Regions from separate parts of the Nonomuraea sp. bgisy101 genome, predicted to be linked through region 2. Evidence: riboswitches for the same ligand, from Rfam matches in the RefSeq annotation. Region 2 holds a riboswitch; each other region holds the start of a gene.
The links. Region 2 has a riboswitch for cobalamin ahead of AC3EO4_RS39515 (ribonucleoside-diphosphate reductase subunit alpha). Riboswitches for the same ligand answer to the same signal wherever they lie in the genome.
Positions count from the first base shown of each region.

Region 1: another riboswitch for cobalamin. It lies ahead of cobN (cobaltochelatase subunit CobN); the one in region 2 lies ahead of AC3EO4_RS39515 (ribonucleoside-diphosphate reductase subunit alpha).
Region 3: another riboswitch for cobalamin. It lies ahead of AC3EO4_RS04425 (CbtB domain-containing protein); the one in region 2 lies ahead of AC3EO4_RS39515 (ribonucleoside-diphosphate reductase subunit alpha).
Region 4: another riboswitch for cobalamin. It lies ahead of AC3EO4_RS44635 ((2Fe-2S)-binding protein); the one in region 2 lies ahead of AC3EO4_RS39515 (ribonucleoside-diphosphate reductase subunit alpha).

Region 1 covers NZ_JBYITD010000002.1:186,924-194,573, reverse strand. The annotation lists gene cobM (precorrin-4 C(11)-methyltransferase) at 1-321, shown strand, start outside; gene AC3EO4_RS04475 (cobalt-precorrin-6A reductase) at 455-1,180, shown strand; gene AC3EO4_RS04470 (precorrin-2 C(20)-methyltransferase) at 1,168-2,631, opposite strand; gene AC3EO4_RS04465 (precorrin-8X methylmutase) at 2,637-3,257, opposite strand; gene cobG (precorrin-3B synthase) at 3,254-4,603, opposite strand; cobalamin riboswitch at 4,611-4,801, shown strand; gene cobN (cobaltochelatase subunit CobN) at 4,840-7,650, shown strand, end outside.
Region 2 covers NZ_JBYITD010000027.1:130,781-138,430, reverse strand. The annotation lists gene AC3EO4_RS39530 (hypothetical protein) at 1-922, shown strand, start outside; gene AC3EO4_RS39525 (mechanosensitive ion channel family protein) at 851-1,948, opposite strand; gene AC3EO4_RS39520 (ribonucleotide-diphosphate reductase subunit beta) at 1,977-2,972, opposite strand; gene AC3EO4_RS39515 (ribonucleoside-diphosphate reductase subunit alpha) at 3,020-5,197, opposite strand; cobalamin riboswitch at 5,284-5,481, opposite strand; gene AC3EO4_RS39510 (Bug family tripartite tricarboxylate transporter substrate binding protein) at 5,486-6,391, opposite strand; gene AC3EO4_RS39505 (ArsR/SmtB family transcription factor) at 6,455-7,030, opposite strand; gene AC3EO4_RS39500 (alpha/beta hydrolase family protein) at 7,110-7,650, shown strand, end outside.
Region 3 covers NZ_JBYITD010000002.1:177,422-185,071, forward strand. The annotation lists gene AC3EO4_RS04420 (glycoside hydrolase family 38 N-terminal domain-containing protein) at 1-2,634, opposite strand, end outside; cobalamin riboswitch at 2,823-2,952, shown strand; gene AC3EO4_RS04425 (CbtB domain-containing protein) at 2,984-3,175, shown strand; gene AC3EO4_RS04430 (CbtA family protein) at 3,185-3,934, shown strand; gene AC3EO4_RS04435 (histidine phosphatase family protein) at 3,940-4,566, shown strand; gene AC3EO4_RS04440 (VWA domain-containing protein) at 4,563-6,662, shown strand; gene cobO (cob(I)yrinic acid a,c-diamide adenosyltransferase) at 6,664-7,266, shown strand; gene AC3EO4_RS04450 (cobyrinic acid a,c-diamide synthase CobB) at 7,275-7,650, shown strand, end outside.
Region 4 covers NZ_JBYITD010000035.1:84,502-92,151, forward strand. The annotation lists gene AC3EO4_RS44610 (hydantoinase/oxoprolinase N-terminal domain-containing protein) at 1-765, opposite strand, end outside; gene AC3EO4_RS44615 (purine-cytosine permease family protein) at 927-2,264, opposite strand; gene AC3EO4_RS44620 (arsenate reductase family protein) at 2,484-2,840, shown strand; gene AC3EO4_RS44625 (BtrH N-terminal domain-containing protein) at 3,062-4,342, shown strand; gene AC3EO4_RS44630 (hypothetical protein) at 4,383-5,294, opposite strand; cobalamin riboswitch at 5,392-5,577, shown strand; gene AC3EO4_RS44635 ((2Fe-2S)-binding protein) at 5,619-6,380, shown strand; gene cobF (precorrin-6A synthase (deacetylating)) at 6,405-7,163, opposite strand; gene AC3EO4_RS44645 (hypothetical protein) at 7,312-7,650, shown strand, end outside.

The DNA of each region.
Region 1 (7,650 bases), on a different contig from region 2:
ACGCCGATGCCCGAGGGCGAGGACCTCGCCACGCTGTCGGCGAGCAAGGCCACGATGGTGCTGCACCTGGCCGTGCAGCGGATCGCGGAGGTCGCTGACGAGCTCATCCCCGCCTACGGGGCCGGCTGTCCCGTGGCGGTCGTCGCAAGAGCCAGCCGTGACGACGAACTGGTCATCAAGGGGACGCTGGCCGACATCGCGGACCAGGTGAAGGCGGCGGGCGTGGTCAGGACCGCGGTGATCGTCGTGGGCAGGGTGCTGGCGGCCACGCAGTTCCCCGACAGCCACCTCTACTCCGCCGAACGCTGCCGTCCGCTGTGATCCACACGACGACCCCCACGACGGCTTCCACGACCCTGCCGTGGCGGGTCCGCTCGGCCGTCCCTTCCCTCGGCGGCCCCGTCTCCTTCGGCGGCCCTGTCGGGAAGCCGGGAGCGGCCCGGATGGAGGACGCGTGCGACGGATCCTGATCCTCGGCGGGACGGCCGAGGCGCGGGCGCTCGCGGCGGCGCTCGAAGGCGCCGTCCACGTGGTGTCGTCACTGGCGGGGCGGGTGCGCGAGCCCAGGCTGCCGGTCGGCGACGTGCACGTCGGCGGGTTCGGCGGCCCGGAAGGGCTGGCCGCGTGGGTGTCGGCCAACGGCATCGACGCCGTGGTGGACGCCACGCACCCGTTCGCGCGGCGGATGACGGCCTCGGCCGTCGAGGCGTGCCGTACCGCGGGAGTGCCGCTGCTGGTGCTGCGGCGGCCCGGCTGGGCGCCGCGGCCTGACTGGGTGCTGGTCGACTCGCTGGAGGCCGCCGCGCGGGTGCTGCCCTCCCTGGGCCGCCGCGTGTTCCTGACGACCGGGCGCAGGAGCCTGCCGGTGTTCGCAGGACTGACCGACCTGTGGTTCCTGGCCAGGTCGGTCGACCCGCCCGAGCCGCCGGTGCCCTCCAACGTCCACGTGGTGCTGGCGCGCGGGCCGTACACCGTCGAGGGCGAGCGGGCGCTGATCGGCGAGCACCGCCTCGACGTCCTGGTCACCAAGGACAGCGGCGGCGAGATGACCACCGCGAAACTCACCGCCACCGGCGAGCTCGGCCTGCCCGTGGTGGTCGTGCGACGGCCGCCGCTGCCCGAAGGGGCGGTGCTGGTGGACAGCGTGGCGGCGGCCGTGGCGTGGGTTCAGGCCGGGTAACGCCTCGGGGTGTAGACGACGCCGTCGCCCGTGACCCGCGTGGTGGAGGAGCCGATGATGAGCAGGCAGCGCATGTCCACCTGCGCGGGATCGAGCTCCCCGAGCGTGGTGACGGTGATCGTCTCCTGCGGCCCGCCGACGTCGCGGCCGATCACCACGGGGGTGGCCGGGTCGCGGTGCTCCATGAGCAGGTCGCGGGCGGCGCCCACCTGCCAGGTACGGCTGCGCGAGGCCGGATTGTAGATCGCCAGCACCAGGTCGGCCACGGCGGCGGCCCGCAGCCGCTCGGCGACGATCTCCCACGGCTTGAGCAGGTCCGACAGGGAGATCACGCAGTAGTCGTGCCCGAGCGGCGCGCCCGCCTTGCTCGCCACGGCGTGCGCGGCCGTCAGACCGGGCACGATCCGCACGGGGACGTCGGGGAAGTCCTCCGCCGCCTCCAGCACCGCGCTGGCCATCGCGAACACGCCTGGATCGCCGGAGGAGACGACCGCCACCCTGCGGCCCTGCCGGGCCAGTTCCAGCGCGTGCGCGGCGCGCTCGGCCTCCACCCTGTTGTCGGTGCGGTGCCTGATCTGGCCCGACCGCTGCGGCACCCTGTCGACGTAGGGGCCGTAGCCGACCAGGTCGGTCGCCTCGGCCAGCACGTGCCGCGCCTCGGGGGTGAGCCACTGCGAGCCCGCGGGCCCGAGCCCCACGACCGCGACCCCGGGTTCCAGACGCTCGTCGTCACGCCCGCCGCCGCTGGGCAGCATCGCCAGCGAGAAGTACGGCACGCTCGCCGGGTCCACGTCCTTCAGCGGCTCGATCCGCTGGTTCGCCGTGGTCGCCCGCTCGACGTACCACGCCTCGTCGAGGCGGCCCGCCTCGGCCAGCGCGTCGCGGACCTTCTCGAAGGTCCTGCCGAGCTTGAGCACCGCCACCGAGTCGGCGTTGCGCAGCTTCTCGGTGATGACGTCGGCAGGGAGCGTGCCCGGCAGCACGGTCAGCGTCTCCTCGTGCTCCACCAGCGGGCGCCCCAGCACGGCCGCCGCGCCCGCCACCGAGGTGACACCGGGCACGACCTCGGTCTCGTAGCGGTGGGCGAGCCGCTTGTGCATGTGCATGTAGGAGCCGTAGAAGAGCGGGTCGCCCTCGCACAGCACCACCACGTCCCTGCCCTCGTCCAGGTGGGCAGCGAGACGCCGCGCGCATTCGGCGTAGAAGTCGTCGAGCGCTCCCTGGTAGCCGCCGGGGTGGTCGGTGGTCTCCGTGGTCAGCGGGTACTTGAGCAGCTCCTCGACCTGCCCCTCCCGCATGTACGGCAGCGCGATCGAACGTGCGATGCTCCTGCCGTGCCTGGCGCTGTGGTAGGCGATGACGCCCGCCTCGCCGATCAGCCTGGCCGCCTTGACCGTCACCAGCTCGGGATCCCCGGGACCCAGTCCCACCCCGAACAACCGTCCCGCCACGCCGTTCACTCCCGCTCGTTCGCGATCGCGTTGACCGCGGCCGCCGCCATCGCACTGCCGCCTCTGCGGCCGTGCACCACCAGGTACTCCAGACCGCTGCTCGCCAGCGCCTGCTTCGACTCCGCCGCCCCGATGAAGCCCACGGGGATGCCGAGCACCGCCGCAGGACGCCCCGCGCCCTCCTCGACCAGCTCCAGCAGCCTGAAGAGGGCGGTGGGCGCGTTCCCCACCGCGACGACGGCGCCGTCGAGCCGCTCGCGCCACAGCTCCAGCGCCGCCGCGCTGCGCGTGGTGCCCATCCGCTCGGCCAGCTCCGGCACGCCCGGGTCGCCGAGCGTGCAGATCACCTCGTTGTCCTTCGGCAGGCGGGTCCTCGTGACGCCCGAGGCGACCATCATGGCGTCGCACAGGATCGGCGCGCCCGCGCGCAGGGCCGCCCTCGCCACGGCGACCACGCCCGGCGAGTAGGCCAGGTCGGTGACCAGGTCGGTCATGCCACAGGCGTGGATCATGCGGACGGCCACCTGGGCGACGTCCGCCGGCAGCCCCGCGAGGTCGCTCTCCGCGCGGATGGTGGCGAACGAGCGCCGGTAGATCTCCGCGCCGTCGCGGATGTAGTCGGTCATGTCCCCTCTTCTTCGGTACGGCCCGCGACCCGGTAGCCGGCCGGGGTGGCGACGACGTCGACCACCTCTCCGGCGGGACGGCCGCAGCGCCGCTCGCACCCGGCCCAGTGGACGGGACGGGCTGCAGGTTCGTGGTCCGGCCGCTCGGCCCAGACTCTGGCGTCGAGCTGGACGTCGGCCAAGGATTTCGCGCAGCCAGGGCGGCCCGTGCAGGCGCTGAGCCCGGCCCACGGCGTGCCGGGGACGGTGACCAGGCCCGCCCCGGTGAGCCGGTCCGCGACCTGCTGGACGGCGTCGGGGGCCAGGCCGGGCAGGACGACGGTACGCCATGGGGTGACGCGCGCCTCGGGGGCGGCGTCGGCGAGGACCGCGGCCTGGTGGGCGGTCAGGCGGCCGAGCGGGATCACCACTTCGAGGGCGACGTCGCCGTCGAGCTGCCGGAAGGTCCCCGCATCCCGCACCCCTGCACGCTCCCGGCCCGCCGGGCCCGCCGGATCGGCCGGGCGGGCCGGATCGGCCGGGCGGGCCAGATCGGCCGGGCGGGCCAGATCGGCCGGATCGGCCGGGCCGGTCGGATCGGAGTCACCCGCGGGGCCGGAGTCACCTGCCTGGTCGCTCTGGCCGGGCTCTTCCTGGGCGGCGCCGAACAGGCGGGCCGCGAGCAGGGCGGGGCCGTCCTGGACGTCCCTGACACGCCACGCGCCGCCGTCGCCCAGCTCCATGAAGGCGGAGGCGGCGGCGAGCATCAGCGGGACCACGCCGGCAAGGTCCACGGGCGGGCCCTGCCGTACGCCGCCGAGCAGGAGCACGCCGCCGGAGGCCGAGGTGGCGAGGAAGGTCACGTCGGCGCCGCAGGACACCACGTCGCCGGTGCCGTCGTCCAGCGCGAAGAGGAAGCGGCCCGAGAGCCCGGCCAGCTCGGGGGTGCCGCACAGCGCGCGATCCAGTGCGCTCACCAGCGGCCGGACGTCCGCGAGCGATGAGGGGACGCGCCCCGCGAGGGGGGAGGCGAGGATGTTGCGCACCCGCTCGTGCGTGGCGGAGGGCAGCAGCCCCGCCGCGGCCATCCGGGCGGCGAAGGCCGGCACGCTGGACGGGTCGGCGGGGTCGGGCGCGCGCAGGCCGCGCACCTGGACGTTCGCGCGGGAGGTCAGCTCGATCACGCCGGATCCGAGCTCGGCGGCGCAGGCGGCCAGCTCCCTCAGCTGGGCCGGCGAGAGCGCTCCGCCCGGGATGCGGACCCTGGCCAGCGCGCCGTCGGCGGCGGTGTGGACCTGGAGTGCCCCGGGGCACGCGTCGGGACCCGCATGTCCCGAAAAGTCGCCAATGTCCGCAGTTATGTCCACGCGGAGGATGGTAACCCGTTCCAAACCCTCTAGTCTGATCGCAGACGAGGGCGACGGAGGAAGCCGGTGCGAAGCCGGCGCGGTCCCGCCACTGTGACCGGGGAGCGAACCCCACCGCAAGGCCACTGTCCGGAGACGGATGGGAAGGCCGGGGTGAGCGTCGATCCGGGAGCCAGGAGACTCCCGCACTCGTGACACCCGCGACCGGGGCGAGGACCCCGAGGGAGGAGTTCCCTGTGCCCGAGAGCACGGCCGTTCTGCTGCTGTCGACCTCCGACACCGACCTGCTCAGCGCGAGGGCGAGCGGCGCGCCGTACCGGCTGGGAAACCCCGCCAGGCTCACGGTCGACGATCTGCCCGCGCTGGTCGAGAGCGCGGACCTGGTGGTGGTGCGGCTGCTCGGCGGACGCAGGGCCTGGGAGGAGGGGCTCGACCACCTGCTCGCGGGCCCGCGCCCCGTGATCGTGCTGGGCGGCGAGCAGGCGCCCGACGCCGAGCTCATGGAGCTGTCCACGGTCAGCGGCGGCGTCTGCGCCGAGGCGCACGCCTACCTCGCCCACGGCGGCCCGTCGAACCTGGCCGAGCTGCACGCCTTCCTGTCCGACACGGTTCTGCTCACGGGACACGGGTTCGCCGCGCCCGAGCCGACCCCGACCTGGGGGCTTCTCGACAGGGAGCGGCCCACCGAGGAGCCCGCCGAGGGGCCCGTCGTGGGCGTGCTCTACTACCGGGCGCACCACATGGCGGGCAACACCGGGTTCGTGCGGACGCTCTGCGACGCGATCGAGGACGCGGGCGGCCGGGCGCTGCCGGTCTTCTGCTCCTCGCTGCGTACGGCGGAGCCCGAGTTGCTCGACACGCTGAGGACCGCCGACGCCCTCGTGGTGACCGTGCTCGCCGCGGGAGGCACGCGGCCGGCGACGGCGGGGGCGGGCGGCGACGACGCCGCGTGGGACGTGGGCGCGCTGGCCGAGCTCGACGTGCCGATCCTGCAGGGACTCTGCCTGACCACGAGCAGGCAGGCGTGGGAGGAGAACGACGACGGCCTGTCGCCGCTCGACGCGGCCTCGCAGGTGGCGATCCCCGAGTTCGACGGGCGGATCATCACGGTGCCGTTCTCGTTCAAGGAGGTGGACGAGGACGGGCTGACCGTCTACGCGGCCGACCCCGAACGGGCCGCCCGTGTGGCGGGCACCGCCGTACGGCACGCGCGGCTCAGGCACGTCCCGAACGCCGAGAAGCGACTCGTGGTGATGCTGTCGGCCTACCCGACCAAGCACGCGCGCGTCGGCAACGCGGTCGGCCTCGACACGCCGGCGAGCACGGTGAAACTGCTGGCCAGGCTGGCCGCCGAAGGCTACGACCTGGGCGAGGGCCTGCCGGGCGTCGCGGAGCTGGACGGCGACGCGCTCATCCACGCGCTCATCGCCGCCGGCGGCCAGGACCAGGAGTGGCTGACGGAGGAGCAGCTCGCGGCCAACCCCGTGCGCATCCCCGCCGCCTCCTACACCGCCTGGTACGAGACGCTTCCCGAGGAACTGCGCGCGGCGATGGAACGGCACTGGGGTCCGCCGCCCGGCGAGCTCTTCGTGCACGAGGGCGACATCGTGCTCGCCGCCCTCCAGGCGGGCAACGTCGTGGTGATGGTGCAGCCGCCGCGGGGCTTCGGCGAGAACCCGATCGCGATCTACCACGACCCTGACCTGCCGCCCAGCCACCACTACCTGGCCGCCTACCGGTGGCTGTCGGCGGAGTTCGGCGCGCACGCGATGGTGCACGTCGGCAAGCACGGGAACCTGGAGTGGCTGCCGGGCAAGTCGGCGGGCATGTCGGCCGCGTGCGGGCCCGACGCGGCGCTGGGCGATCTGCCGCTGGTGTACCCGTTCCTGGTGAACGACCCCGGTGAGGGGACCCAGGCGAAGCGGCGGGCGCACGCCGTCCTGGTGGACCACATGGTGCCGCCGATGGCGCGCGCCGAGACCTACGGCGACATCGCGCGGCTGGAGCAGCTCCTGGACGAGCACGCCTCCATCGCGGCGATGGACCCGGCGAAGCTGCCCGCGATCAGGGCGCAGATCTGGACGCTGATCCAGGCGGCGCGGCTCGACCACGACCTGGGGCTGGCCGACCGGCCGCACGACACGGAGTTCGACGACTTCCTGCTGCACGTGGACGGCTGGCTGTGCGAGGTGAAGGACGCGCAGATCCGTGACGGGCTGCACGTGCTGGGAGCCGCGCCCGAGGGCGCGGTGCGCGTCGACCTGGTACTGGCGATGCTGCGGGCCCGGCAGATGTGGGCGGGCACCGAGACGCTGCCTGGTCTGCGCGAGGCGCTGGGCCTCGCGGAGGACGGCTCGGCCGGCCTGGCCGACGTGGACGCGGCCGAGTCGGCCGCCAGGGCGCTCGTGGAGGGCATGGAGGCCCGCGGGTGGGACGTGACGGCGGCAGGGGAGGTAGCGGCATCCGTCCTCGCTCCCGGCTCCGCCCAGGCCGGGGAGGTGGCGGCATCCGTCCTCGCTCCCGGCTCCGCCCGGGAGCGGCGTGAGCTGGTGGCGCGGATCCTGGAGTTCGCCGCCGGCGAGGTCGTCCCCAGGCTGGCAAGGACGGGCGACGAGCTCGACCATCTCCTGCATGCCCTCGACGGCGGCTACGTCCCCGCGGGGCCCAGCGGCTCGCCGCTGCGCGGCCTGATCAACGTGCTGCCCACCGGCAGGAACTTCTACTCCGTCGACCCGCGTGCCGTGCCCAGCAGGCTCGCATGGGAGACGGGTCTGGCGATGGCGGACTCGCTCCTGGCCCGCTACCGCGCCGACACCGGCGAGTGGCCGCGTTCGGTCGGCCTGTCGGTGTGGGGCACCAGCGCCATGCGTACGGCGGGCGACGACGTCGCCGAGGTCCTGGCGCTGCTGGGCGCCAGGCCCGTGTGGGACGACGCGTCCAGGAGGGTCACCCGCCTGGAGCCGATCCCGCTCGAGGAGCTCGCCAGGCCCCGCATCGACGTCACGGTCCGCATCAGCGGCTTCTTCCGCGACGCCTTCCCGCACGTC
Region 2 (7,650 bases):
GGGCGGCGGCACGTTCCTGCGCGGCCTGCGCGCCCACGGCGGGCTGCGGTTGATCGGCGGCGAGTTCCCCGGCGGCCTCTATCTCGAGCGGGCGCACGTCGGCTCGATCAACGCCGACTTCATGACGGCGGCCACCGCCGAGCTCAGCAACGGTTTCCGCGCCGACGGCACGATCAGGATGCGCGGCGCGCGGGTCGACGGGGTCCTGTCCTTCCATCACGCCGAGCTCCGGTCGCCGGACAGGGCGCTGCACCTGAGCCACATGCAGGCCGACGAGGTGATCATGCGTCCCGACGTGGTCGAGGGCGGGATCAACTTCGGCTACTCCCGCTTCGGGGTGCTGCTCGACTCCCCCGACGCCTATCCGGACGCCGTGCAGCTCGACGGGCTGACGTACGAGTCGCTGCGCGGGCCGTGGACGCTCGCCGAACGGCTCGGCTGGCTGCGCCACGATCCGAACGGGTACCGGCCGCAGCCGTACGAGCAGCTGGCCTCGTGGTACCGGCGCATCGGGCACGAGCCCGACGCGCGGCGGGCGTTGCTGGCCAAGCAGCGCGAGCGGCGCGGCACCCTGCGCGCGCCCGGCAGGGTGTGGGGGCGGCTGCTCGACCTCATGGTCGGGTACGGCTACCGCTCGTGGCTGGCAGGCCTGTGGGCGGTGGTCCTGCTCGCCGCGGGAACGGTCATCTTCGGACGGATGCCGCCGGTACAGGTGGACCCCGGCGAGACCCGCACGTTCAACGCGTTCGTCTACTCGCTCGACCTGCTGGTGCCGGTGAGCGTGTTCGAGGTGCGCGGCGCGTACGAGCCCGCCGGGTGGACGGCGTGGGTGGCGTGGACGCTGGTGGTGTCAGGGTGGGTTCTGGCCACCGCGCTGATCGCGGGCGCCACGCGGGTCCTTCGGCCAGCCCCCGGAGCCTGAGTCGGCGAAGGCGCCGAAGGAGGAGCTCTCGACCCTGAAGCGGGGCAGCGCCTGCGGGTAGTGGGTCTTCAGGAAGGTCACGAGGTGCTCGCGGGCGTCGCACTTCAGATCCCAGACCGAGGCCGAGTCGGCCGCGCTCATCAGCGCGCGCAGCTCCACCAGGCCGTTGGGCTGGACGTCGGTGACCTGGAGCGTCCAGTCCTTCTGGTCCCACAGCGGGTGGTCCTTGACGAACCGGTGCAGTTCCTCGCGCAGTTCCTGCACGGGCACCGACCAGTCGACGCGGAAGTAGACGTGCCCGATGACCCTGCTGCCGTGCCTGGTCCAGTTCTCGAACGGGTTCTGGGTGAAATAGGAGACGGGGAAGACCAGGCGCCGCTCGTCCCACGAGCGGACCACGACGTAGGTGAGCGTGAGCTCCTCGATCCTGCCCCACTCGTTGTTGACCACGACCACGTCGTCGAGCCGCAACGCGTCGCTGAAGACGAGTTGCAGCCCTGCGAGCATGTTGCCGATCGTGGACTGGGCCGCGATGCCGACGATCGCGCCCGCGATGCCGGCCGAGGCGAGCAGTCCGGCGCCGAGCGCCCGCACCTCGGGGAAGGTGAACAGCGCGGCGCCGAACGAGATCACGATGATCACCGCGGCGGCGGCCCTGCGGACCAGGGTGATCTGGGTCCTTGCCCGCCGGGCTCTGCGGTTGTTCTCCTCGACCCGCTCGAGCTGGTCGAGGACGACATCGGTGACCGCGTAGGCGGCCTGGATGAGCAGCCAGGTGAACGCGGCGATGGTGACGACGCCGGTGAGACGCTCGACGATGGGGCTCGCCGAGGAGCTGACCATGGTGGGGACGAACGCGGCGTTGAAGGCGACGACCGCCGCCACGGCGAACCCGGGCCAGGTGCACCTGACCACCAGGTGCCTGAGGAAGTCCCAGGTACGGCCGGCCTTGAGCAGGACCCTGCGAACCAGTTCGACGCCGATGACCGCCCCGAGCACGGAACCGATCAGGATGAGCCAGTTCATCGGCGACACAATCATGCCCCCTAATGTCTCAGAATGTCTCGTCGAAGGTCACATTGCCCTCAACCGCGACCTGATATGCGGAAACCCTGCGTTCGAAGAAGTTCGCCAGCTCCTGCACGTCCTGCAGTTCCATGAACGCGAAGGGGTTGGCGGTGCCGTACCTAATGGGCAGACCGAGCCGGCGCAGCCGCTGGTCGGCGACGTACTCAAGGTACTCACGCATCTGCCCGACGGTCATGCCCGACATGCCGTCACCGCACAGGTCGCTCGCGAAGGCCAGCTCGGCCGCGACGGCCTCCTCCAGCATCCTGGTGACCTGCTCGCCGAGCTTGTCGTCGAACAGGTCGGGCTCCTCGGCGCGGACGGTGTCGACGACGCTGAAGGCGAACTCCATGTGCATCGACTCGTCGCGGAAGACCCAGTTGGTGCCGGTGGCCAGGCCGCCGAGCAGGCCGCGGGAGCGGAACCAGTAGACGTAGGCGAAGGCGCCGTAGAAGAACAGGCCCTCGATGCAGGCGGCGAAGCAGATGAGGTTGAGCAGGAAGGTCCTGCGGTCCTGCCTGGTCTCCAGCCGCTGCAGGTCGGACAGGGAGTCGATCCACCGGAAGCAGAACTCGGCCTTGTCGCGGATGGAGGGGATGTTGTCGACGGCGGCGAACGCCTTCACGCGCTCGTCGGGGTCGGGCAGGTAGGTGTCGAGCAGCGTCAGGTAGAACTGCACGTGCACCGCCTCCTCGAACAGCTGCCTGGACAGGTACAGGCGGGCTTCGGGGGCGTTGACGTGCTGGTAGAGGTTGAGGACGAGGTTGTTGGCGACGATGGAGTCGCCGGTGGCGAAGAAGGCGACCAGCCGGTTGATGAGGTGGCGCTCCTGGGGCGACATCTTGGCGAGATCGGCCAGGTCGCTGTGCAGGTCCACCTCCTCGACCGTCCAGGTGTTGCGGATCGCGGCCCGGTAGCGCTCGTAGAAGTCGGGATAGCGCATCGGGCGCAGCGTCAGGTCCATACCGGGGTCGAGCAGCATGTGTTTCTCCTTGCGAACGGAACGTCTGTCGTGCGGGGCGGCGGGTCCTACTGGCAGGCCTCGCACACCTCGGGGTTCTCCAGCGAGCACGCGACCGCCTCGCTCACCGTGAACGCCTGCTCGGGCGCCGCCTGCACGGTCGTCTGCGCGATCCTGGTGGCGGGGCGCGAGCGCAGGTAGTAGGTGGTCTTCAGCCCCTGCTTCCACGCGTAGGCGTACATCGACGACAGCTTGCCGATCGTCGGCGTCGCCATGAAGAGGTTCAGTGACTGCGACTGGTCGATGTAGGGCGTCCGCGCCGCCGCCAGGTCGATGAGCGCTTTCTGCGGCAGCTCCCACGCCGTCCTGTACAGGGTCTTGAGCTCGGCCGGGATCCCCTGGATGTCCTGGATCGAGCCGTCCGCGCGCTTCACCGCGTCGCGCATCTCCTGCGTCCACAGCCCAAGACGCTGCAGGTCCGCGACCAGGTACCGGTTGACCTGCAGGAACTCGCCGGACAGGGTCTCGCGCTTGAAGACGTTCGACACCTGCGGCTCGATGCACTCGTAGCAGCCCGCGATCGAGGCGATCGTCGCCGTCGGCGCGATGGCGATCATGAGGGAGTTCCGCAGCCCGGTTCTGTCGATCTTGGCGCGCAGGGCGGTCCACTCGGGCGAGTCGCCGGCGCCGTAGTGGTCCGGGTGCAGGACGCCCTGCGCCGCCCTGGTGTCGCCGTAGGAGGGGTGACGCCCGCGCTCGACGGCGAGGTCGGCGGAGGTGTCGTAGGCGGCCAGCGCGATCTCCTCGGCGATGCGCGTGGACAGCGCGAGCGCCTCGGCCGAGTCGAACGGCAGGCGCAGCGAGAAGAACACGTCGGCCAGGCCCATCACGCCGAGCCCGATCGGCCTCCATCGCAGGTTGGCGGTCTCGGCCTCGGGCGTCGGGTAGAAGCCCAGGTCGATCGTCTTGTCCAGGAAGCGCACCGCGGTCCTGACGGTGGCGCGCAGCCGTACCCAGTCCATGGTGCCGCCCGCCAGGTGGGCGGCCAGGTTGATCGAGCCCAGGTTGCAGACGGCGGTCTCGCCGTCGCTGGTCACCTCGAGGATCTCGGTGCAGAGGTTGGACAGGTGGATGACGTTCTCCGGGCGCGCGGTCTGGTTGGAGGCGCGGTTGGCGGCGTCCTTGAAGGTCATCCAGCCGTTGCCGGTCTGCGCGAGCGTGCGCATCATCCGGCCGTAGAGCGTGCGCGCGGGGATCTGACGGGTGTGCAGGCCCGCCGCCTCCGCGGCCCGGTAGGCCTCGTCGAACGCCTCGCCGTACAGGTCGGTCAGGTGCGGCACCTGCTTGGGGTCGAACAGCGACCACGGCTGGTCGGCCTCGACGCGGCGCATGAACTCGTCGGGCACCCAGTTGGCGAGGTTGAGGTTGTGGGCACGGCGGGCCTCCTCGCCGGTGTTGTCACGCAGTTCGAGGAACTCCTCGATGTCGGCGTGCCAGGTCTCCAGGTAGACGCAGGCCGCGCCCTTGCGGCGGCCGCCCTGGTTGACGGCGGCCACGCTGGAGTCGAGCGTGCGCAGCCACGGGACGATGCCGTTGGAGTGGCCGTTCGTGCCGCGGATCAGCGAGCCGCGCGAGCGGACCCTGGTCCACGCGATGCCGATGCCGCCGGCGTACTTCGACAGCCTGGCGACCTGGCCGTAACGCTCGTAGATCCCTTCCAGCTCGTCGCGCGGCGAGTCGAGCAGGAAGCACGACGAGAGCTGGGGACGGCGGGAGCCGGAGTTGAACAGCGTGGGCGAGCTGGGCAGGTACGACAGCGTGGACATCAGCGCGTACAGCTCGGCGGCCTCGGCGACCGAGGCGGAAAGACCGCAGGCGACGCGCAGCAGGAAGTGCTGCGGGCGTTCGAGCACGCCGCGCGTCTCGGGGTGGCGCAGCAGGTAGCGGTCGTAGACGGTGCGCAGGCCGAAGTACTCGAACCTGTCGTCGGCGCTCTCGTCCACCAGCGCGTCGAGGGCGGCGGCGTTGGCCGCCACGAAGGCGGCCAGCCCGTCCTGGAGCAGACCCGCGGCGTGGGTGGCCACGATCGACTCGGAGAAGGTCCTCACGCCGTGCGCGGCGGCCTCGTCCGCGATCTGCTCGGCCAGCAGCCTGGCGGCGACCCTGGAGTTCTCCGGGTCGGCGATCACCCTGGCGGCGGCCTCCTCGATGGCCAGCCGGCGATCCACCTCTACGATCTGCGTCACGCTCTCTCCTCGCGAGCTCACCCCGTGAAGGCAGGCGAGAGCACGCGGGCACGCCGCGAGACCCCGCGGCCCTCCCTCGAGGCCTTGGACAGGTCACACCGCTGGCAGGTCTTCGGACTCGCGGGCGTACGTCAGCTTCCTACTGGCCGTCGCTTCCCAGGCCATGGGCCCAGTGCTTCGTGACGGCGGTCGTTCCCGCTCACCGCTGCGGGGCAGTGCCGGCATCTCACCGGCTTCCCTTTTGCTTCGCCCTGCTCGGGCGAACCAGCGACGACCAGGATCCTACATCTAGTGGCCGCGGACGCAACTACCCCAACAAGTTGTGTCGATCAGCCCCAGGTCCTTGAGCACTTCGCGGGTCCTGCCGGCCTCGGACCCGAGCCACGCGGCGAAGTCGTCGCCGCTGAGCGGGATCGGCTTCCACCCTCTGGCGCGGCAGGCGTCCAGCCACCGCGCGGACCGGGCGACCTCGTCGAGCACCTCGACCGCCCGGGCGCGATCGCGTTCGCTCATCTGCTTGGGCCCGAGCACCGCGCACCAGTCGGCGAAGTCGACCCTGACACCGGACTCCAGCAGGGTCGGCGCCTCGACGTCCTCGACCCGCTCGGCCGAGGAGACGGCCAGCGCCCTGAGACGCCCCTTGCCGAGGCGCTTGCGCCACTCGCCGAGCGGGCCCGCGGCGACGCCCACCCTGCCCGCCAGCAGCGCCTCGGCCGCATCGTCCGTGGTGGGGTAGCCCGCGTAGTCGAGCACCCTGGCGTCCGCGCCGAGACCGCGCGCGACCAGTCCGAACAGCAGGTGATCGGACTCTCCCTGCGGCCTGCCGCCCAGCACGGTGCCGCCGGGGTCGGCGACCAGCCGCCGCGCGAAGTCGTCGAACTCGCGAAAGACGGAGGCGTTGGAGACGACCAGGACCTCGACGTCGCCGACCAGCCTGGCCAGCGGGGTGCCCGTCTCCTTCACCCCGGCCATCTCGGCGGCCGCGATCGCGGGCAGGCCGGTCACCGTCAGCAGGGGCCCTCCCTCGGCCACGCCGTCGCGTTTGAACTGCCCCGCGAGCACCCGCGCGACGGGGACCCAGGCCTCCCCTCCCGGCACGACGGAGAAGCTCGGGGTCGGGCGCGTGGCCGTACCGCAGCCGGCCAGGCCCGCCATAGCGGCCAGCGCTCTCGCGACGAACTCCCGACGGCGCATGCGCAGGCCCCTCCCGTCGCCCCACCCCTCCGCTACTCCATGTTATTGGTCGGAGGCGGAGAGTCACACATCGGGGGCGGGCAGGTCCGCGGGCAGGGCGAGCAGGCGGATGTGCAGGGGCCGGGCCTGCTCAGGAGCGTCGGCGGCACGATGGCTGTACTTCTTCAGCAGCAGCATGTACTCCTCGAAGAAGTCCTCCAGCTCGCCCAGCGTCATCCGGCCGAGAGCGCGCGAGACCTTCACCCACGCGGGATCGGCCTGGTAGGCGGCGGGCAGGAGCTCCAGCAGGATCCCCTTGTCCTCCTCGAGCCCGATCCGGTGGAACTCGGCCAGCACCGGGCGGTCCTCGGGCGCGAGCTGCGCCGGATGGGGCAGCCTGATGTCTCCCGTCTCCGTCTTCCGCCACCACCGCTCACGCCCGGCCGACCGCTCGGGGATCTCCTCGATGAACCCGTACTTCTCCAGCTGGCGCAGGTGATAGCTGGTCGTGCCGGTCTTGGCGTCGAGCAGCGAGCCGAGCGTCGTGGACGTGGCGGGACCGTGCAGGCCCAGGTGACGGAGCATGGCGCGGCGCATCGGGTGGGCCAGGGCCTTCAGCTTGCCCGGGTCGTCCAGGACCCACGGCTCGTCATCCTTCATGACGAGCACCCTAGTCCTCCAGAAGGATTTCTGCAGACATGTCTTTGCCGATAACTCTCTGCAGAGTAGGTTCGGCAACATGAAGAGATTAGTGATCTCAGCGATGGCGCTGCTGGTGGCGCTGGCCGCACCGGCGGCGGCGCACGCCAGGCCGACGACCGGCGTACCGGCGACGGGGGCGCCGCCTGCCGTACCGGTGCCGGCCGATCTGACCACGACGGAAGTGAGCTTCGCGGGCGGCGGCGGGCTCACCCTGCGCGGCACGGTCCTGTCCCCCAGAGGCGGGCAGGGCGCGCGCCCCGGGATCGTGCTCGTGCACGGAGCCGGCGCGGGCACGCCCAGGACCAAGCTCATGACCGAGGCCGTGGAGTTCGCCAGACGCGGCATGGCGGTGCTGGTCTACGACAAGCGCACCGAGGGCTACTCGCTGTTCGAGCGCTCCTATTCACAGCTGGCCGACGACGCGCTCGGCGCGGTGGCGGCGCTGCGCCGCCAGGCGGGCGTGAACCCGGCCCACGTCGGGCTCTGGGGGCTGAGCGAGGGCGGATGGGTGGTGCCGCTGGCCGCCTCACGCTCCACCGACGTGGCGTTCGTGGTGCTGGTCGGCGCCAACTCCCTGC
Region 3 (7,650 bases), on a different contig from region 2:
CAGGTCGGCGCTCGGCTGCCACACCTCGGCCAGCGGCTTCTCGGCGGGCACCCACACCCGGCTCGCGCCCGACTCGAGCGCGTCGAGGAAGGCGGGGTCGCTGCGCGACAGCAGCTCGGCGGCCAGCGGGTTGGTGCCGGGGCCGCCGAGGATGATGCGCACGTCGGGCAGGTTGGAGTCGACGTCGAGCCAGCCGTACCTGGAGCCGGACGCCGAGGAGGTCGTGGCGGTCACGCCCACCCTGGCCAGTGCCACCACCAGATCGCGGGCGGCGGCCGCCTCCTCGTGGGAGCGGACGACGATCTCCGCCACGCCGATCGCGCGGGCCCCGGCCCCGCCCAGGTCGACGCGGGCGGTGGACGACAGGCCGAACCAGGTGTTGGCGGGGTTGTCCAGCGTCCACGGGTGCTCGGCGCTGTCGACGTCCGGCAGGGCGAATCCGCGTCCGACGACCGCGCCCGCGACGTCGGAGACGGGCAGCGCGCCCCGCACCTGGGCGGGGAAGCGAACCCTGAGCAGCCGGTCGGCGCCGGCGTGGTCGAGGACGCGGGTGGCGAACTCGACCCGCTCGTCCCTGAGCGTGACGACCTGCTCGTAGGACAGGTCGCCGATCTCGCCGGTGACGATCAGGCGGGAGCCGAGCGGGCTGGTCTCGGCTCTCACGGTGGCGGTGGTGGTGCCGGTGCCGGTGATCGCGCCCGTGGGGATGAGGTGCCAGGGGCCCTCGCCCATGTCGGGGTGCTGCGGGTACTCGTCGTAGAGTCGCAGCTCGTTGCCGAGGCCGGTCAGCAGCTCGTGGCCGTCCCTGATGAGGGAGGTCAGGCCACCGCCCCGCGCGGGGTCGGCGGTGACGCGCCAGCGCCCGCTCTCGACGGTGTGGCCCTCGATCGGCCGCCACTCGTCGGCGTCGCCTTCGATCACCTGGTAGGCCCGCCAGCCGAGCGCGGGCACGTCCTCGGCGAGGAAGACGTGCGTGCCGTCCTCGACGACCGAGGGGGCGTCCACCCGCAGCCCCGGCTCCAGCCGTACCCTGACCAGGCCGTCGCGGGCGAAGGAGAGCGTGTTGGTGACGACGACAGAGCGGCCGTCCACGGCCACGCGCCCCAGCAGCGCGTCGAGGGCGCGGTCGCGGGCGTCGGCGGCCAGGTCGTACGCCTCGCGCCAGCCGGTGAGCAGGTCGACGTAGACCTGGTCGGACTCGGAACCGGTGATCGCGTCGTGGTGCGCGCCGTAGGCGAGCTGCCGCCACACCTTGTCCAGCGCCGCGTGCGGGTAGCGGCCGAGACCTAGCAGCGACGCGAACGCGGCGAGCCGCTCGGCGTCGAGCGCGGCCACCTCGGCGGCGCGCTGGGCCTGCTTGGTGTCGATGTACGAGACGTCCTTGCCGGTGTAGATGGGGTTCATGTCGCGTGTCTGCGGGCTGAACGTGCTCGTCGCGGCCTTCACCGCCTCGAAGAAGTCGTGCGGCACCGCGCAGACGAACTTCGGCCACACGTAGCGGGCGGCCCACTCCCTGTGGATCTCGGTCACCCACTTGTTCGGCGGGGTGTAGTCGGTGCCGACGGGCAGCAGCACGTTCTTGGTGGCCGCGACGGGCTTGAGGCTCGCGAACAGCTCGTGGACCGCCGTCATCGCCTCCTCCAGCGTCGCCGAGGAGTCCATCCACCAGCCCGCCGAGTAGTGCGCGGGCATGTAGTGCGTCACGACCCCCAGCCCCGACGGCGAGATCCACTCGAACTCGCTCGGGAACTGCATCAGCGTGGCGTCGTTCTTGGCCTGCCTGAAGTTCTTGCTGATCGGGCCCCACTGGTGGAAGGGCCCGCGTGCCCACGCGCTGCCCGTCAGGCCCGCGGCGGCCAGGTAGCCGGGGAACTGCGGGTCGTGGCCGAACGCGTCGAGCTGCCACGCCGTCCGGGGCTCGCCGCCGAGGATGTCGCGCTGGTAGCCGATGCCGTACACGATGTTGCGGATCGTGGTCTCGGCGCCGGTCAGGTTGGTGTTGGGCTCGTTGTAGGTGCCGCCCATCAGCTCGACCCTGCCCTCGGCCATGAGGCGGCGCAGGTCGGCCCTGCGCTCGGGGTGGATGTCGAAGAACGGCTTCAGATAGTCGATCTCGGCGAGCACGAACTTGTAGTCGGGGTCCCGCGCGGCCAGCGCCAGGTGCGCCTCCACCAGCGCGAACGCGTTGCGCTCCCACAGCGGCCTGGTCGTCGCGTCACCCGACAGCAGCTCCCACGGGCTGGTGTAGGCCGCCTGCGTGTTCCACCAGACGGGGTCGTAGTGGAAGTGCGACACCATGTGCATCGTCCAGCCGGGCTCCTCGACGGTCACCTCGGCGGCGATCTCGCTGCCCGCCGCGCTCACGTGGCAGTGGAGCGTGCTTCCCACCGGGGCGCTCACCTCGAGCGGAACCTCCACCACGACGGTTCCCTCGCCCGCGGGCACGATCGCGTGGCCCGCGATCCCCTCACCGCGCACCTCCAGGCCGGTGTCGTGCTCGCCCTGCTCGGCGGTGACCCTGAGGACCTGGTACGGCTGCGCGTCCGTTCCCACGAAAAGGTCGGTCGACTCGGCGGACAACAGGCGAACGGGCACGGGGTCTCCCTCGGCGTCCTTGGGGGCTGTCGCCGTCACCCTAGGTCCTATCAAGATCAATGGCAACGTTGTCATAGCCGTGACCACTTGCTCACGAACCCCCCGGAACCCGGCGAACCGTCCGCCTCGCGGGCCAGGAGATCCTGGAACGGCGTTCAGGCTCGGGAGGCTCCGCGCCCGGGAAGCATGGGCTCCAAGAACAGGGCGATGTTGACGAGAACCACAGAAAGGGATACGTTCCGGTAGATTTCGCGGCGACTCAGGGGAAATCCGGTGAGATGCCGGTGCGGACGCGCCACTGTATCCGGGAATACAACCCTCGGGAGCCAGGTCACCTGACCGCCGCGACCTCGACCAGCGGGACGCGTCATCCCTGAGGAGGCTTCACATGAGTGGTCTGTCCACGTCCGTAACCGCTATTCCGCTCCACCGTCTCACGCGCTGGCTGCTGGCCGTGCCCGTCCTGATGCTGCTCGCGTACCTCGTCCTGATGGACAACGGCGCGATCTCGCAGACCGGCACGTTCCTGCACGAGCTCATGCACGACGGGCGTCATCTGCTCGGCGTGCCCTGCCACTGAGGCACGGCCGTGGTGAGAACCCTGGTGGTCAGGGGCCTGCTCGTGGGCCTGCTGGCCGGACTCGTCGCGGGCGCGTTCGCCTTCTTCGTGGGTGAGCCGCGCGTCGACGCCGCCATCGCCCTCGAAGAGGCGGCCGCGTCCGCCGCTCCCTCGGAGCCGCACGGGCACGACGACGGCGCGGCGGCCTCCCACGATCACGGCGAAGAGGCCGTGGTCAGCAGACCGGTGCAGAAGGCCGGGCTCTTCCTCGCAACCGGCCTGTACGGCGTGGCGGTGGGCGGCGTCTTCGCCCTCGTCTTCGCCGGGCTGCGCGGCAGGGTGGGGCCCAGGTCGGAGCCCGGGCTGGCCGTCGCCGCCGCGGCGGCCGCCTTCGGCGCCATCATCCTTGTCCCCTTCCTGAAATATCCGGCCAACCCCCCCGCTGTGGGCGACCCTGAAACGATCAACTCGAGGACGGTCCTCTACGTCGTCATGGTCCTCGTCGGCCTCGCCTCCATCGCGATCGCCGTCGCCGCCGCCCGCAGGGTCACCGTGCCCGGGGTGTGGGCGAAGGGCCTGGTGGCAGGGGCCACCTTCCTGGTGCCTGTGATCGCCGCGTGGGCGCTCCTCCCGCGCGTCGACGAGGTGCCGACCGGCTTCCCCGCCGCCCTGCTGTGGGACTTCAGAGTCGCCTCCCTCGGCACCCAGCTGGTGTTCTGGGCGGCGTTCGGGCTGTTGTTCGCCGCGGCGGGCGAACGCGTGAAGGCACGGGTCAGCTGACCAGAGTGCTGTTCGTCCGGCATGCCTTGACGGTCGGCATGCGTGGCGCGCGCTTCCCCACGGGGGAGGAACGTGCCGACCCGTCAAGCCTTGACGCCGCCCACCTCCTGGCAGGGACGCTCCCCGAGGGACCCGGGGGAACGGCGTTCGTCGCCCCGGGCCGGGCCGCGCAGGAGACCGCCGCGGCGCTCGGGTTCGAGCCCGTGGTCGTGCCCGAGCTGGCCGAACCGGACTACGGGAGGTGGCGCGGCCTGCCGTACGAGGACGTCGCCCAGGCGGACCCTGAGTCCTTCGCGCGCTGGCTCGCCGACCCCGGCGCGGCGCCCCACGGCGCCGAGTCCCACAGCCACGCGGCGGCCCGGGTCGTCCGCTGGCTGGAAGGACTCCGCGACGCCGCAGTCCCTGACGACCACCCGCGCGAGCAGGTTCCCGCCCCCGGCGCGGGCCTGGGCGCCCTGCGCGCGATGGTCGTGTGCGATGTCGGCGCCGTACGGGCGGCGGTGGGGCACGCCCTCGGAGTCGGGCCTCTCGTCGCCGCGCGTTTCGATCTCGCCCCTCTTTCTCTCACGCAGTTGTCCGCCACCCCGGAGGGCTGGCGGATCGGGTACGTCAACCGGAAGGCCGCACCGTGACCGCCACCTATCCCTTCAGCGCCGTCGTCGGCCTGGACGATCTCAAGCTGGCGCTGGTGCTCAACGCCGTCTCCCCCCGCGTGGGCGGCGTGCTCGTCAGAGGCGAGAAGGGCACGGCGAAGTCCACGATCGTCAGAGCGCTGGCCGCGCAGCTGCCGCCGGTGGAGGTGCTGGCGGCGTGCAGGTTCGCGTGTGATCCTTCCGCGCCGGACCCCGAGTGTCCCGACGGGCCGCACGAGCCGGGCGAGCAGGCGGTGACCAGGGCGGCGACGCTGGTGGAGCTGCCGGTGGGAGCGTCGGAGGACCGGCTGGTGGGCTCGCTGGACCTGGAACGGGCGCTCACGGAGGGGGTCAAGGCGTTCGAGCCGGGCCTGCTGGCCGCCGCCCACAGGGGCGTGCTCTACGTGGACGAGGTCAACCTCCTGCACGACCACCTGGTGGACCTGCTGCTCGACGCCGCCGCGCTCGGCACCTGCTACGTCGAACGGGAGGCCGTCTCCGTCCGGCACGCGGCCAGATTCCTGCTGGTCGGCACCATGAACCCGGAGGAGGGCGAGCTGCGGCCCCAGCTCCTGGACCGGTTCGGGCTGACGGTGGAGGTGCGGGCGTCGCGAGAGCCGTCGGAACGGGCCGAGGTGGTACGGCGGCGCATGGCTCACGACGCCGACCCGCGAGCGTTCGCGGCGCGGTGGACGGCGCAGGAGGCGGAGCTGGCGGCGGGGATCGCGGCGGCCAGGGACCGTCTCCGGGCGGTGGAGTTGCCTGACGCCCGCCTGCGGCAGATCGCGGAGGTGTGCGCGGCGTTCGAGGTGGACGGCCTGCGCGCCGACCTGGTCACGGCGAACGCCGCCGTCGCGCATGCCGCCTGGCGGGGTTCGAGGGTGGTGACGACCGAGGACGTGCGGGTGGCGGCCAGGCTGTCGCTGCCGCACCGGCGGCGGCGCGACCCGTTCGACGCGCCCGGACTGGACGAGCGGCTCCTGGAGGAGCTGCTGGCCAGGACCTCCGAGGACGAGCACCCCGACGACGACTCCGACCCCGACACCCCGCCCCCGACGGGGGACGACCCCACGGGCGGTCCCGACGGCGACGGCGGTCAGGGCGACGGGCAGGACGAGGGTCAGGGCGAGGGCGGGCAGGGCCACGGGCGGGCCGACGGCGGGCGGCGCGGGGACGCGACATCCGGCGGCGACACCCAGGCGGCGGACGGAGCCCCCGCGGGCGAGCCCCGCGGCGACTCGCGCCCACGGGAGGCGTCAGGGCCGCACGAGAGCCCCGCAGGAGCCGAAGACCAGGAAGGCCGGATCCAGGTGGCCGGGGTGGCGGCGCCGTACCGGGTGCCGTGGCTGAAGGTGGAGGGCCTCGGCGACGGCGCGTCCGGCAGGCGGTCGCGCGCCCGCACCCCGCACGGCCGCACCACAGGCTCCCGTGCCCCCCATGGCCCGCTACGCTCGCTCCATCTCACCGCCACGCTCGTCGCCGCCGCGCCGTACCAGAAGGAACGCGGACGCTCCGCCCCCGGCCTGCTCATCCGCCAGGAGGACCTGCGCGAGACGGTCAAGGAGGGCAGGGAGGGCAACCTGGTGCTCTTCGTCGTCGACGCCAGCGGATCCATGGCCGCGCGCAGGCGGATGACCGCCGTCAAGACCGCGGTCCTGAGCCTGCTGCTCGACGCCTACCAGCGGCGCGACAAGGTCGGCATGGTCACGTTCAGGGGCAGCGCCGCCGAGGTGGCGCTGCCGCCGACCTCGTCGGTCGAGGCGGGCGCGGCGAGGCTGCGCGCGCTGCCGACCGGCGGGCGCACGCCGCTGGCGGCGGGCCTGGCGCGCGCCGCCGAGGTGCTGCGCGTGGAACGCATGCGCGACCCCGACCGCAGGCCGCTGCTGGTGGTGGTGACCGACGGCCGCGCCACCTCGGGCGGCGATGTGGACCGCGCCGCGGCCCTGCTCACCGGCACGGCGAGCGTCGTCGTCGACTGCGAGTCAGGGCCGGTGAGGCTCGGCCTGGCCGCACGCCTGGCGACCAGACTGCGCGCCAGGCTCATCCCGCTCGACGGGATGGACGACCTCATCCGCGACTACAGAAGGGCGAGCTGACATGCCGCAGGGCAAGCCGGAGGTCGTCCCCGACGACGGCCTCACCACCCGGCAGCGCAGGAACAGGCCGCTGCTGATCGTTCACACGGGACCCGGCAAGGGCAAGTCGACGGCCGCGTTCGGGATGGCGCTGCGGGCGTGGAACCAGGGCTGGCCGATCGGCGTGTTCCAGTTCGTGAAATCGGCCAAATGGCGCATCGGCGAGGAGCGGGCCCTGCGCGTCCTCGGCGACTCCGGCGAGGGCGGGCCCGTGACCTGGCACAAGATGGGCGAGGGCTGGTCGTGGATCCAGCGTCCCGGTGCGGAGGAGGACCACGCGGCTGACGCCCTGGAGGGCTGGCGGCAGATCAAGCGCGACCTGGAGGCCGAGGCCTACCGGTTCTACGTGCTCGACGAGTTCACCTACCCGATCAAATGGGGCTGGCTGGACCTCGACGACGTGGTGGCCACGCTCGCCGGCCGTACGGGGAACCAGCACGTGGTGATCACCGGCAGGGACGCGCCGGAGAAGCTGCTCGCGGCGGCCGATCTGGTGACCGAGATGGGCAAGGTCAAGCACCCCATGGACGCGGGCCAGAAGGGGCAGAAGGGCATCGAGTGGTAGTTCCGCGCCTGGTGATCGCCGCGCCGGCCTCGGGGAGCGGCAAGACGACCGTGGCGACGGGGCTCATGGCGGCGCTGCGGGCGCGCGGGCTGCGGGTCTCGCCGCACAAGGTCGGGCCCGACTACATCGACCCCGGCTACCACGCGCTGGCGACGGGCCTGCCGGGCCGCAACCTCGACCCCTGGCTGACCGGCGAGGAGCGGGTGGCGCCGCTGTTCCTGCACGGGGCGGCGGGCGCGGACGTCGCGGTGGTCGAAGGCGTGATGGGCCTGTTCGACGGCAGAGCGGACACGGACTTCGCCTCCACCGCGCACGTCGCCAGGCTCCTGGACGCGCCCGTCGTGCTGGTCGTGGACGCGGCGCGGCAGAGCAGGTCGGTGGCGG
Region 4 (7,650 bases), on a different contig from region 2:
GGAGTTGGTCGGCCCTGAGGCGAACGTGCGCACGGGGTAGCGGCGGGTGTGCTCGGCGTCCATCAACGTGCCGTCGTTCTGCGACAGGTAGAGCGGCGCGTGGATGCCGACCGCCACCAGTGCCGCGGTGAAGGCGTCCACGATCTCGTCGGCCAGGTCGCGCAGGCAGGCGTTGACGACGGTGGCGTTCTCCCGCTCCAGCAGCCCCACCCTGCCGATCTGGTGGGACAGGCTCACCCGCAGATGCGGCAGCTCGGCCAGCAGGATGCCGGCGGCCTGCTCCTCCACGTCGGCGTTGACGGGGGAGAAGACGCTGGTGACGGCCACGGTGTTGATGTCCCGGACGCTCAGCTCGGCCGCGACGCGTTTGAGCTGGTCGGGGTCCAGCGGGGAGATCGGGCGGCCGTCGAACTCGTGTCCTCCGTCGCACAGGTGGACGCTGGGGTCGATCGCCTTCACCAGCCGCTCCGGCCAGTCGACCAGGGGCGGCAGCGCCGCGGTCGCGGGGAGCGCCAGCCGTACGACGGCGGTGCGGGCCAGTCGGCGGCCGGTCACCAGCGCGTTGGTGAAGTGGGTCGTCCCGATCATGACCGCGGTGACGCGCGCCCTGTCGACGCCGGAGGAGGCGAGGAGCCGCTCCAGCGCGGTGACGACGCCGCTGGTCACGTCGAGGGTGGTGGCGGTTTTGATCTCGGCCAGGACGGTGGTGTCCGCCATCAGGACGGCGTCGGTGTGGGTGCCGCCCACGTCGATCCCGACACGCACGGATGCTGCTCCTGTCTGCGTCAAAGGGTGCTGGGAGGTGGAGGGGTGCTGGGAGGTTGACGGATGCGGGGAGGTCGAAGGGGGCGGGAAGGCAGAAGGGTGCGGGGAGGTCGAAGAGGGCGGGGGGAACGGCTCGGCGGGAGGGCGGTGCCAGGCGCTGCTCACGCCAGGCGGGCGCTCTCGTCGCGCGGGGCGCCGGTGAGGCCGAGCCTGCCCGCGACCGCGTAGACGGCGAAGGCGACCACGAGGGCGTTCAGCGCGGGGATGCCCCACGCGACGTACTTGCCGACCAGCGCGGAGCCGAGCCAGATGACCAGCGCGGCGGGCGCCCAGCCCGGCGCCGACTCCGGGAGCGTGCCGGAGGCGCGTGAGGCGTCGAGGGCGGGCCGCCATCGGCGGACGACGTAGTACTCGGCGACCATGATGCCGGCGACGGGCGGGATGGCGACGCCGAGCAGGACGAAGAAGTCGATGAGGTGGTCGAGGATGCCCGCGGCGGCCAGGCCGGTGCCGATGACGCCGAGCGCGACGGTGACGGCGGCCCTGTTGGCGTGTCGGCCGAAGGCGACGTGCAGGGTGTTGGTCATGCCGAGGGAGGCGGCGTACAGGTTCCAGTCGTTGATCTTGAGGGTGGCGGTGACCAGGATGACCGTGCCGACCACTCCGGAGGTGGTGGTGACGATGGCGATCACGTCGCCGGTGCGCAGCGCGTGCGCGAGCAGCACGCCGACCAGGGCCACCACGTACTCGCCGAGCGTGATGCCGAGCACGGTCTGCTTCACCACGTCGGCGGCGCTGCGGTTCCACCGGCACATGTCGGGGGAGATGACCGCGCCGACGATGAACCCGCCCGCCACGATGGTGGCGCCCTCGGCCAGGCTCAGGACGGGCCCGGGCGGCGCCGAGGCGGCCAGCGTGCCGAGCGACTGCTTCGACAGCTCGACCGCGATCGCCCACCCTGCCAGGGCGAGGAAGGCGGGGACGGTGATCCACGCGGTCCAGGCCATCCCCGCGAAGCCGTGCACGACGATCGCGGTGACCGCCAGCCCGGCCAGGATGGACCAGACCCACACGGGCGGGCCGCCCAGGATCGCGGCGAGGCCCTGCGCGAGAACGGCCGACTGGACGCCGAACCAGCCGAGCAGGCAGATCGCGATGACCATGCCGACCACGCCCGCGCCGTAGCGGCCGAACCCGGCCCACCTGGCGAGCACGGTCGTCGACAGGCCCTCCCGCATGCCCGCGACGCCGACGGCGATCGCGACGACCTCGAGGATGACGGCGCCGAGCGTGATCGCCAGGACCGCGTCCCAGAAGCCCATCCCCATGCCGAGCGTCGCGCCGAGCAGGAACTGCGAGAGCGCGCTCAGCATGCCGAACCGCTGGACCGCGACCGTCAGCCAGCCGTAACGGGCGGAGACGGGCACCCGCTGGAGCGCGTAGTCGTCGCGGGCCAGGCCCTCGTCGGATAACTCGGTGTTGATCGCCGCATCGGACATCCGATGCCCCTTTCTGCCGGTGGGAATCACGGGGCTCTTGTTGCGACGCTAGATTCACCGACGATCATTGGGAAGAGGCGATGTCGCGCCGCCCGGCCGCGCGGCCCGCCCCGGCCCTGGCGACCGGGAGCTCGAGGAGTGTCGAGGCCGGTGGTGTGGCGCAGGAGCCCGGGGGCTTGCTATACCGGGCAGGTCGCTGAAAGAGAAGGCATTGAGATCATGGAAATCTGGATCAACCCCGACTGCTCCAAGTGCCGGTCCGCGCTCTCCGTCCTGGACGCCGCGGCGGTCGGCTACACCGTGCGCCGCTACCTGGAGGATCCGCCGAAGGAGCACGAGATCCGCGACGTGCTGGTCAAGCTCGGCCTCGAACCGTGGGACATCACCAGGACGGGCGAGGCGCGAGCCGCCGACCTCGGCCTGCACGACTGGCCGCGCGACTCCCGCAGCCGTGACCGGTGGATCAGGGCACTGGCCGAGAACCCGACGCTGATCCAGCGGCCGATCATCACGGCCGACGACGGGTCGGCCGTGGTCGGGCGGACCGAGCAGGCCGTGCGATCGATACTCGGTTAGCGGCATGGTCCGCGGAGCGCGGGTGGGTTATAGTGCGCTGTCGTGGCGGTTCTCTCCCGCCCAACCTCCTGAGCGGATCCCCACGCGACCCGCCGGCCGCGGAGGCAAAGGGGACGCAGGAGCCTCGGGAGCGGCAGTCTGACCGGCTTCGCGACACTTCGCGGCCGCCAAGGGCTGCGGGCGTGGGCCGGGCCCTGGCGATGGCCGCGCGGAGAGTCGTCATGACCAGCAAGAAGCAGCTCAAGGCTCGCATCCGTGAGCGGATGGCCAAGACCGGCGAGAGTTACACCACGGCCCGCACGCACCTGCTCGGCAAGGCCGAGACGCACGCCGACGGCGGCTGGCGGTTCGTCGGCGGGCACCACCCCTCCAGCGCGGCGATCACCGCGATCCTCGCCAACCAGGGCGTCGCCATCAGCGAGCCGCTGGTGTTCCTCGCGGGTGGCGGCATCGGCGCCGGTTACATCCTGTGGGAGTTCCAGCACGACCAGACCCGGCACGTGACCCTGGGCTTTCGCAATCAGTGGCAGTACTACAACCGCTGGATGGACAAGACGCTCACCCGTCTCGGCGTGCCGTACGAGGAGCACACCACCGGCGGCGCCCGCGGGGCCAGTGACAGGCTCGCCGAGGAACTGGACGCCGGGCGGCCGTGCGTGATCCTTCCCGACCGCTATCACATCGGGTACTGGCGGCTGCCCGCCGCGCTGGACGGGCACGGCGGGCATCCCGTGGTCGCCTACCGGCGGGACGAGAACGGGGTGTACATCGACGACAGGGGCCAGGCGACGCTGCTCGTGCCGCGGGACCGCGTCGACGCCGCGCGTGCCAGGGTCGGTTCGTACAAGAACGTGACGCACGTCCTCGGCGACACCGTCTTGGACGAGGCGGCGCTGGCGAGCGCCGCACGAGAAGGGCTGCGAGACTGCGCCGGCCACCTGTCCGCGGCCTCCGACTCGTTCTCGCTGCCCGCGTGGCGCAAGTGGGCGCGGTTGCTGACCGACACCAGGAACGCCAAGGCGTGGCCGAAGGTCTTCGCCGACGGTCGCGGCCTGGCGGGGGCGCTGCTGTCGGTGTGGGAAGGCGTCGAGCCGGTCGGCATGGACGGCGGGAACCTGCGCGACCTGTTCGCCGGCTCGCTGGACGAGGCCGCGGATCTGGTGGGCGAGCCGCGCCTTTCCGGGCTGGCGGGACGGTTCAGGGAGATCCACGCGATGTGGCACGACCTCGCGGAGGCCGCGCTTCCCGCGTCGGTGCCCGAGTTCGCCAGGGCGCGCGAGCTGACCGCGGCGATCAGGGAGAGCGTCCTGGCCGAGGGAAGCGCCGGTGGCGCCCAGGCGGCAGCGGCGGGCGAGGAGCTGTGGAGGCTCAGGGCGCAGGCCGATCGGTCCGCCCCCGCCGGTGATCTGGCCGGTCTCTTCGCCGAACTCGGCACGCGGGTGGGCGCGATCTACCAGGCGGAGTCGGCGGCCATCGCGGAGCTGGCGGCACTCGTGCGCTGACCGGGGCCTCTTCGTCCGCTGAGCCTGTCCGCGGGTGACGTCAGTACCTGACGCGAGTGGCGATGATCTGCATGGCGAACTCCTGCTCCTCCTGCGAGGGCTGCCTCGTCCAGGTCGTGCCCGGGGCCTGCTCGGCCAGCATCCGGCTCAGGGCGGCGCCGAGCACGTCCGAGGGCTTGGCGCCCTGCATCTGCGTCCGGGTGGCGGCGTAGCGGTCGAGCACCCTGGCGTAGTCGACGAGCAGCGTGTTCGTGTAGCGGCTCTTCTCGCCGTCGGCCCGGTTGAGCGCCTCGACGTACTCGGGCTCGGGCTCCTCGAGGACCGCCTTCACGACGTCGAGGCGATCGCGGATCGGCTCGCTCGTGGAAAGGTCGCTCGCCTGGTCGTACATGGCCTGGACGGACTCCGGCGTGTCGCCCGCGAGCACCACGACCATGCCGTAGCCGCTGTCCTCCTCGCCGTACCCGCCTTCGACGCCGTCCACGCCGGGCGCCGACAGGGCGTCGCTCATGGCGTCGCGGAAGCCGTACTTGTCCATGCCGTCGATCTCGCAGGGCAGCCAGTTCTCCCGCAGGTGGAGCACCCCGACGCTCTCGCGGGCGGCGGCCTGGCCGAACAGGTGGCGTACGGCGCCCGCAGGATCGCTCATCGCGGCGGGTCCCATCGCCTTGAAGCGGTCGGCCATGAGGTGCATGGAGATCAGCATCGGCGGGTGATAAAGGCTCAGCACCCCGTGCTCGCCGTGGATGAAGAACGAGCCCACCTCGTTGTCGTAGGCCCCGAGCCCCGCCATGAACGCGATCTCTTCCTCCTCGCTGAGCCGCAGTTCCCACCCCCAAAGGCGGTTGACCTCGAACTGGTCGAAGCTCTCCCCTCTGAGCGGGTCGCGGAAGCGCCACCACAGCGCGACTCCGACGACCACCGCGGCTACCACCCCGAGCGCGATCCACATGGTTCGAGCGCCTTCCTGTTCGGATGCACAGGCGCAGGACCATAACACGATCTTCACTGAGCTATGGGACGGTTTGTCAGAGTCCCGGTCGAGCCGGTGATCGCAGGTGTGCGAGCATGGTCGGCGTAGGCGACGGCGGATCGAGGAAGCCGGTGAGAGTCCGGCGCGGTCCCGCCACTGTGATCGGTGAGCGGATCCCAGCAGGCCACTGCCCGAGTCGGGTGGGAAGGCGGGGACGAGCGTCGAGCCGGGAGCCAGGAGACTCGCGCGGTCGCCTCCTCAGCGGATCGGGGCGGATCTCCCCGGGAGAGGGAGGTGGTCGGCGTGCCGTACCGGCTGCCTGTGCTGCCGGCGGTGATCGCCGGAGCGGTCGCCGACGTGTCCACGATCGGCGGCTTCTTCGAGATGGGAGTCGGGCCGATCGGGCCGGGGTGGCGGCCGCTCGCCGATCTGCCCGTGAGACACCGGATCGACGACGCCGCCGTACGCCTGGGAACCGGCGAGACCAGGGTGGCGGCCTCCCTGCTGTTCCAGGGACTGGCCGCCCGCCTGTGGTCGCCCGTTGTCGGCGTGGCGGTGGCGCACGGCCTGCTCGTCGACGTCGATCCGTCCCAGGTGCACTGGTACCCGACCCCCTCCGGTCCGCTGCCGCTGCGAGCTCAGCGCCTGACCGGACGGCGGGTCGTGGGCACCTCCCTCGCCGAGCCCCTGTACCGCGCCGTGGTGCCCGGGCTGCTGGAGCCGCTCGCCCAGGCCGTCCAGGAGATCGTGAAGATCGCGCCGGGGCTGCTGTGGGGCAACGCGGCCTCCGCCCTCGCAGGCGCCGTCCAGACCCTCACCCGCGGGCGCCCCGAGCTCGCGGGACGCGCCATCGCGCTCGGTCGCGAGTTGCTCGCGCTCGGCGTGCTGCGCGGGAGCGGGGAGCTGGTCGAGCCCGCTCCCGACCGGCCGTTCTTCGTCCGGCGCAGCTGCTGCCTCTACTACCGGGTGCCCGGCGGCGGCATGTGCGGGGACTGCGTCCTGCTCGATCAGATCACGCGCCGCGAGCAGTGGGCGCTGACCATGCGCAGGGGCGGAGGATCCTGATGAGCCACGCCGCCCCGCCGATCGTCACGACGGGAGGACGCGCCGCAGCAGATAGGTGTCCATGATCCAGCCCTTGCGCTCGCGGGCCTGCGCCCGCAGCTCCCGGATGCGGTCGGCGACCTCGGGCACCGGCCCCGACACGAGGATCTCGTCCGGCGTGCCGAGGTAGGCACCCCAGTAGATGTGGTACTCCGCACCCAGGTCGGCGAAGGCGCAGCGCGCGTCGAGCATGACGACGACGTCGTCGGCCGCGACGGGGCCCTCCTGGGCCAGGCGGCGGCCCGTCGTGATGTGCACGGGCCTGGCCACCCTCGTCAGGCTGGTGCGATGCCGGGCCGTCAGCGCGGACACACTGGTGATGCCCGCGACGACCTCGTACTCGAACGCGACCCCTCCCCGCTCGACGACCTCCTCGATCCCGGCCAGCGTGCTGTCGTAGAGCCCAGGGTCGCCCCAGACGAGGATCGCGCCGGTCTCGTCGTCGCCGAGCTCGTCCCGGATGAACGCCTCGTACAGGTCGGCCCGACGCGAGCGCCACTCCTCGACGGCGGCGGCGTAGGCGAGAGTGGTCCTGTCCCGCTCGGGGTCCCGGGCCTCCACCAGCCGGTACGGCTCGCGGGCGTGCTCCTTGATCATGTCCTGGCGGAGCCCGACCAGGTCGTGCTTGGCCTCGCCCTTGTCGAGGATGAAGAAGGCGTCGGTCCTGCCGATGGCCTTGACGGCCTGGAGGGTGAGATGGTCGGGGTCGCCGGCGCCGATGCCGATGATGAGGATTCGCTTCACCCGGGAAAGTCTGCCGCCTCGGCGAATGGCCGGGCTCGCCGGGCCTGACCGAGGACGGCTCGTAGCGCAAAGTCACCGTTCAGCGCCATTGAGTGACGAGATTGTGGTGGGATGGGCTCCGTGCGACCCCCGACGAGAGGCCACCCGCATGCCCCCGATCCGACGCGCAGTCGCGCCGCTCATCGCCGTCCTGCTCCTGAGCGGCTGTGGAGCCGCCACCGGCGCGGCGCGACCCGCCGGTGAGCCGGCCGCGGCGACGCCCACGCCGGCGCCGTTCCTGACCCCGACGCCCGGGACGGGAAGGCCGCTCGGCAAGCGGCCGGCCAGGGACGGGAGCACCGTCTCGCCCAGGCCGGCCAAGAAGGCCCGCATCCCGTCGCCGCGCCCGAAGGCCACGAGGACCGCGCGACCGGCGCACCCCGCGCTCCGGATCGGTGTTCGTCCCGGCTCCTTCTGCTCGCCGCAGGGAGCGTTCGGCAGGAGCGAG